Regions from separate parts of the Sphingomonas sp. VDB2 genome, predicted to be linked through region 2. Evidence: predicted binding sites of a transcription regulator. Region 2 holds the regulator's gene; each other region holds the start of a gene.

Region 1 (2,267 bases), 160 kb from region 2:
CTGTGCGCCTTCGGGTGGGCGGAAGAGGTCGGTGCGCAGGGTCAGCCGTTCCGCGCCAAGGCCTGCGCGTTTGCGGGCCTTGCTGAAGCGGGTGCGGATGAGGTCGGCCCAGACGCCCTGTCCGCGCATCCGGGTGCCGAAATCGGGGTCGTTGTCGCGGCCGCCGCGCAGGTCGCGGATGATCGCCATCACCTTGGCCGCGCGATCGGGATAATGGGCGTCCAGCCATGCGCGGAACAGCGGCGCGACCTCGTGCGGCAAGCGGACGGGGATGTAGCTGACCTCCCGCGCGCCCGCCTGCGCGACGTGGGCGACCAGCGCTTCGATCTCATGGTCGGTGATGGCGGGGATGACCGGCGAGATGCTGGCGGTGACGGGGATGCCGGCGGCCGATAGCTGGCGGATCGCCTCGATCCGGCGCAGCGGATGCGGCGCGCGGGGTTCCAGGGTGCGGGCGATAGCGGGGTCAAGGCTGGTGACGGAGAGCATGACGGCAACCAGCCGGTCGCGCGCCAGATCGGCGAGCAGGTCGATGTCGCGCACTATGCGGTCGGACTTGGTGGTGATGAAGGTCGGGTGGCGGGTTTCGACCAGCAATTCCAATATATCCCGCGTGATCCGCCAATCCTTTTCGATCGGTTGATAGGGGTCGGTGTTCGTGCCCATGGCGATGGGCGCGACGACATAGTTGCGCTTCGACAGTTCGGCGCGCAGCAGTTTTGCGGCATCGGGCTTGGCGAACAATCTGGTTTCGAAATCGAGGCCGGGGGACAGGTCGTGATAGGCATGGGACGGGCGCGCGAAGCAATAGATGCAGCCATGTTCGCACCCCCGATAGGCGTTGATCGATTGGGAAAAGCCGATGTCGGGGCTGGCGTTGCGCGTGAGGATCGTGCGGGGATGTTCGACCGTGACCTGGGTGCGGCGGCGCGGGACAGGGCCGTCCAGTTGCTCGACCGTATCGAGCCAGTCGCCGTCGGCCTCCCGCTGGGGGAGGTTGAAGCGGTGGCTGTCGCCGTTCAGCGTTGCGCCTCTGCCCCTTTCGATCGCCATGGCGCACAAGAACATATAAGGAACAACGTGTCAATTGAGACGACAAGTGCAACAGCAGTACGGCACCGGCATTTCATTAATTGGCTAACTAATGAAATGCCGGATCGGCCTTAACGCTCCATCAGCCGCGGCATCAGTTCGACGAAGTTGCAGGGGCGGAAACGGCTGTCGAGTTGGGTGACGAGGATACCGTCCCAGGCGTCCTTCACCGCGCCGGTCGAGCCGGGCAGCGCGAAGATATAGGTGCCGCGCGCGACGCAGGCGGTGGCGCGGGACTGGATGGTGGAGGTGCCGATGCTCTGGTAACTGAGCCAGCGGAACAGTTCGCCGAAACCGGGGATTTCCTTGTCCTGCACCTGGGCGAGGGCTTCGGGCGTGACGTCGCGGCCGGTGACGCCGGTGCCGCCGGTGGTGAGGATGACGTCAATCTGCGGATCGTCGATCCAGGCATGGAGGCGGGCGACGATGGCGGACCGGTCGTCGCGCTCGATATAGCGGGCGGCGAGAATGTGGCCGGCGCTTTCCAGCCGTTCGATCAGCGCATCGCCGGAGCGGTCCTCGGCGAGGCCGCGTGTGTCGGAGACGGTGAGGACGGCGATCCGGACGGGAATGAAGGCCCGGCCCTCGTCGATCGGCATCAGTCGGAACCGCCACCCATGGCGGCGGAAGGCTGGGCGCGGCCGTCGGCCTTGCTGAGCCGTACCAGCTTCACGCCCTTGGCATTGGGGAAGGTCGGCCACATGCCCTGCGCCATGCCGGTCAGGCAATCGGCGCTGCCCTTCGCCTGGATCTGGTACATCCAGTAGTTGCGCATGACGATGTTCACATAGGCGCGGGTTTCATAATAGGGCAGCGATTCCATGAAGAGCAGCGGATCGCCCTTGTCATGGACCTGCGTGTTCCAGCGATCGACCGGCTGCGGGCCGGCATTATAGGCGGCCATTACCTTGGGCAGCAGGCCACCGGTCGCGCTCATGTCGCGCAGCGATTCCAGATAGCGTTGGCCATATTCCATGTTGGTGGACGGCACGAAGAGTTGCGATGCGTTGGTGAGGCCCACATCGCCGGCGGTGCCGGGACGGACCTGCATCAGGCCGCGCGCACCCGCGCTGCTGACGACGTCCGAGCGGAAGCCCGATTCCTGGAGCGTGTGGGCGTAAATGAGCGAGGGATCGACGCGCCAGCCGCCATCGGGGCGCCAGTCCGGCGCGGGG
Region 2 (2,267 bases):
AACCTTCCGCTCTTGCCGCCCGGCGAGGCCAGCCGCATCTTCACCGGCGCGCCGCTGCCGCCCGGTGCCGACGCCATATTGATCCAGGAAAATGCGGCCCGCGACGGCGATCGGCTGACCGCCAGCGCCGATCCGCTGCCCGCCGGCCGCCATGTCCGTAGCGCCGCCTCCGACTTTGCGCAGGACGCCCTGTTGCTGGAGGCAGGCAGCCGCCTCGGTCCGGCGCAGATCGCGCTGGCCGTGCTGGGCGGTCATGGCGCCGTGCCGGTGGGTGGGCGGCCGAAGGTCGCTTTGCTCTCCACCGGCAATGAACTGGTGCCGCCCGGCGCCCCGACGCCGCCGGGTTTCCTGCCTTCCTCCAACGCGCCGATGCTTGCCGCCCTGCTCGCCGCCCTGCCCTGCGCCGTCATCGACCTCGGCATCGTACCGGACGATCTCGACGCCATGGCGGCCGCGCTCGATCGGGCGCGGACGGCGGACATCATTGTCTCGACCGGGGGCGCCTCCGTCGGCGACCATGATCTGGTGCGGCCCGCCTTCATTAAGGCGGGCGGTGCGCTCGATTTCTGGAAGATCAACATGCGGCCGGGCAAACCGCTGATGGCCGGTCGCATCGGCGATACGCTGTTCCTGGGCCTTCCGGGCAATCCCGTTTCGGCTTTCGTCACGGCGACGCTGTTCCTGCTCCCGCTGGTCCGGCATCTGGGCGGCGCGCGCGATCCGCTTCCGCCCATGAGCGACGCGCCACTCGCCTCTCCTCTCCCGACCACTGGCGATCGCGACGATTATCTCCGCGCCTGGCGCGGGCAGGACGGCATCGTGTCGGTGACGTCGCAGGACAGCGCCGCCACCGCCGCCATGGCGAAAGCCGACTGCCTGATCCTGCGCCCGGCCGGATCGCCACCGGCCGCACCGGGCGATCGGGTGGTGATCCTGCCGATGCCCTGACATGTTCGGTGCTTGACTAACCTTCATCTGTTTCCTATGCGTTCCTCATACGTTCCACGGAGGACCGCGATGTTGACGCCCAAGCAGCAGGAATTGCTGAGCTTCATTCAGACCCGATTGGACGAAGGCGGCGTTTCGCCCTCGTTCGAGGAAATGAAGGACGCGCTGGACCTGCGGTCCAAGTCCGGCATCCACCGGCTTATCAATGCCCTGGAGGAGCGCGGGTTCATCCGCCGCCTGCCCAATCGCGCCCGTGCGCTGGAAGTGCTGAAGCTGCCCGACGCGATGCATCGTGCGCCGGTGCCCGCGCCAGTCGTTGCGCTCAAACCCAAGGTCGCGGCGCCTGTTCCGATCGCCGCCAATGACGTGATCGAAATCCCGATGCACGGCCGGATCGCGGCCGGCGTGCCGATCGAGGCGATGGAGGGGCAGACCATGCTCTCCGTGCCGGCCGCGCTGTTGGGTGCGGGCGATCATTATGCGCTGGAAGTGTCGGGCGATTCGATGATGGAGGCGGGCATTCTCGACGGTGACTTCGCCCTGATCCAGCGCACCGACGTCGCGCGCGAAGGTCAGATCGTCGTGGCGTTGATCGACGAAGCGGAAGCCACGCTCAAATATTTCCGCCGCGAGGGCAGCCGCGTCCGGCTCGATCCGGCCAATTCCGCTTATGAACCGCAGATCTACGACCCGCGGCAGGTCCGCATCCAGGGCAAGCTGGCAGGGCTGCTGCGCCGCTATAATTGAGATTTGGGTCGTCCTGATCCACGGGGTGGGCGAACGATCCAGGGATGTGCGTCGCCGACTCGATGGACGGTGTGAACTTCGCCCTTTGCCAGGGTGATGGACAGGCCGCCGGTCCGTGCCAGCAACCGGCGGTCGATCTTCATCCAGCGCGGATGACACCAGCGCGGTAGCCCCCGATCGCTGACGACGATGTCCGCCGCGGCGCAATCGCGGGCGAAGTCGGACCGCTCGATCAGCACTGTGCTGCGGGTGAAGAGCAGCCGCCAGCTACGGCCATTGCCGTCCTTCACGCCGACAGCGCACAGATCGCGCGAACAGCGTGCGTCCGGCAAATCCGCGATCGCCGCCAGTTCGCCGTCATAACCTGCACTTTCCGACAGCACGTCCCGCACATAATCCCCCGCCCGATCGCGCAATATCGCCATGCCCTTTCCCGTCCGCACGGCGACATGCCGCCCGTCGCCGGTAATCAGGATATCGGGCGGCGCGGCGGTAAAGGTGACCGCCACGCCGATCAGCACCGGCGCAAGTCCCAGCCATCGCCACCCCGTCCGCCACAACAGGCACCAGAG
Region 3 (2,267 bases), 1.7 Mb from region 2:
CTCTGCTGATCGTTGACTCATCGCAATGGTTTGGGCACAGGCCGCCCACGCCAACGCGCAGGTTGCCGAATTCGCCCATTGGGGGGCGGGGCCGGTAAACACGCAGACGGGGGGCGGCCGAACGTCATAGAATATGTGTTGAAAACGACGTTGCTGGCCAATAACCGCATGTTTTTGAGTAGTAATGAGTTTTCGTCTGAAAGCTGCCATCGCCGCAGCCTTTGCCCTGTCCGCCGCCGCGGCGGTCACGGCGTCCGACATGTCGGTCGCTGGCGAATCGATCGCCACGGCCACCTCTCTCCCCCGGACGTTCCCGCAAACGTCTCCGACTGGCGCGCAGTCCGCCGTCATTTTCGCCGCGCCGCGTGAAGTCACGCAGCCGCTGGCATCGGCCAACAAGGCCACAACCGAATTTTCCACCGATTCCGACACGCAGGCAACCAGCCTCGCTGCTCTGGTCGACGCCCAGGGCGCACCCGAGGAGCTGGAAGGCGACATGCATTGCCTGGCCGGCGCGGTCTATTTCGAATCCAAGGGCGAAAGCCTGGAAGGCCAGCTGGCCGTCGCCCGCGTCATCATCAACCGGGCCAAGTCCGGCCGCTTCGCCGACAGCCTGTGCGGCGTCGTCTATCAGCCCAGCCAGTTCAGCTTCGTGCGGGGCCATTCGATGCCGGCCGTACGCGCCGACAGCCGTAGCTGGCGCGAAGCCGTCGCCATCGCCCAGATCGCGATGAACGACAGCTGGGACAGCCGCGCGGAAGGCGCGCTCTTCTTCCACGCCCGCCGGGTTTCGCCGGGCTGGGGCAAGGCCAAGCTGGCGATGATCGACAATCATATCTTCTATCGGTGAGGAGCGGGCGCGGGAACGCGCCGGTTCGCGATAGCGAAAGCGTCAGGCCGGTTCGGTTCGTCCGAATCGGCCTTTTCATTTGTTCCTGTCCTGTTCTAAGATGGGCCGATGAATAGCGCCCCTGTCGACACCTGTTCGCCGCTGACCGACGGCACCGCAATGGCGGTGGCGCGCGGCACGTTGCGGCTCTTCTTCCGCCACGACATGAGCGGTATATTGGAAGTGCCGCTGCCCAACGGGCGCCGCGCCGACATCATGGCGATCGACGGCGCGGGACGGCTGACCATCGTCGAGATCAAGTGCAGCCGCGCCGATCTGCTGGGCGACATGAAATGGCCCGACTATTTCGACTATTGCGACCGCTTCTTCTGGGCGGTGCCGGCGGGGTTCGACCTTGGCCCGTTCGAGAGCGAGGCGCTGTGGCCGACGCGCACTGGTCTGATCGTCGCGGACCAATATGACGCTGAACTGGTGCGCCCGGCCCCGGTGGAGCCGCTGGCGGCGGCTCGGCGCAAGGCGGAGACGCTGCGCTTCGCCCGGCGCGCCGCCCGGCGGTTGACGGCGCTCAGCGATCCGGACCATGCGGCCGAGCTGGGCTGGGGAGGTTGAAGGCCATAGACGACCATTCTTGGTCACCGACTGTCGTAACTCCTGCGAAGGTCGTTGAGAGTCACGCGCCTCTTAACGACCTTCGCTGGCATGACGTTGGGTAAAGCCGACCTTCCGCGTCCCCTAAAACACCGGGCCTTGTACCGGCCCCTTGGGCGCGGCTGCGGGTTTGGCGGCGTCGAGCGCTTCGGTGAGGCCGGGGGTGCGGCCGTCGCGCTTGGCATAGTCGCGGGCGGACATGCCGGCGATGGTGTCGCGCTTCTCCGGATTGGCGCCCTGCGCCACCAGCAGGCGGACCAGACCGACGTCGCGCAGCTGCACCGCGCGGATCAGCGGGGTTTCGCCGCTATCATTCACCTTGTCGACCTGCGCCTTGTAGGCGAGCAGCGTGCGCACGCCTTCCTCGAACCGGCCCTGCACCGCATCCATCAGCGGGCTGTTGCCGTCATTGTCGGTCAGGTTGGGATTGGCGCCCTTCGACAACAGGAAGGTCAGCCAGGTTCCATCGCGCCGGGCGACGAGGATGTGCAGCGCATTTTCGCCGGTCGATACGTCGCGGCTGTTGATGACGGTGGAGCCGGGTTTCTGGAGCAGGTTGGTGACCTTCTCCCCATCCTTGTCCTTCACCGCCTTCAGAAAATTGTAATTGTCCGAAAATTGCGCCTGGGCGGGACCGGGAACCAGCAGCGCCAGCGCCAGCGAACCCAGCAATGCGGAAAAAAGCTTCGTCTTCATCATGCGCCCCGTTGCATTTGCAAATCGCGTCCTAGCAGGGCATGGCTGGCCATGCCATGAACAAAGACGTCGC

What was found. The regulator LexA, encoded in region 2, represses DNA repair genes until DNA is damaged. The targets are predictions, from matches to a motif close to GTTCCNCNCTTGTTCT.
Region 1: the regulator LexA is predicted to act here: its motif matches at 1,062-1,077, upstream of ABT375_RS03570 (PA0069 family radical SAM protein).
Region 3: the regulator LexA is predicted to act here: its motif matches at 932-947, upstream of ABT375_RS13005 (MmcB family DNA repair protein).

What each region holds. Positions count from the first base shown of each region.
Region 1 is NZ_CP159615.1:696,943-699,209, forward strand. It holds gene ABT375_RS03570 (PA0069 family radical SAM protein) at 1-1,053, opposite strand, end outside; gene moaB (molybdenum cofactor biosynthesis protein B) at 1,164-1,691, opposite strand; gene ABT375_RS03580 (lytic transglycosylase domain-containing protein) at 1,691-2,267, opposite strand, start outside.
Region 2 is NZ_CP159615.1:853,734-856,000, forward strand. It holds gene glp (gephyrin-like molybdotransferase Glp) at 1-948, shown strand, start outside; gene lexA (transcriptional repressor LexA) at 1,018-1,695, shown strand; gene ABT375_RS04310 (ComEC/Rec2 family competence protein) at 1,686-2,267, opposite strand, start outside.
Region 3 is NZ_CP159615.1:2,601,385-2,603,651, forward strand. It holds gene ABT375_RS12995 (DUF1491 family protein) at 1-9, shown strand, start outside; gene ABT375_RS13000 (cell wall hydrolase) at 185-850, shown strand; gene ABT375_RS13005 (MmcB family DNA repair protein) at 959-1,459, shown strand; gene ABT375_RS13010 (ankyrin repeat domain-containing protein) at 1,583-2,197, opposite strand; gene ABT375_RS13015 (SCO family protein) at 2,236-2,267, shown strand, end outside.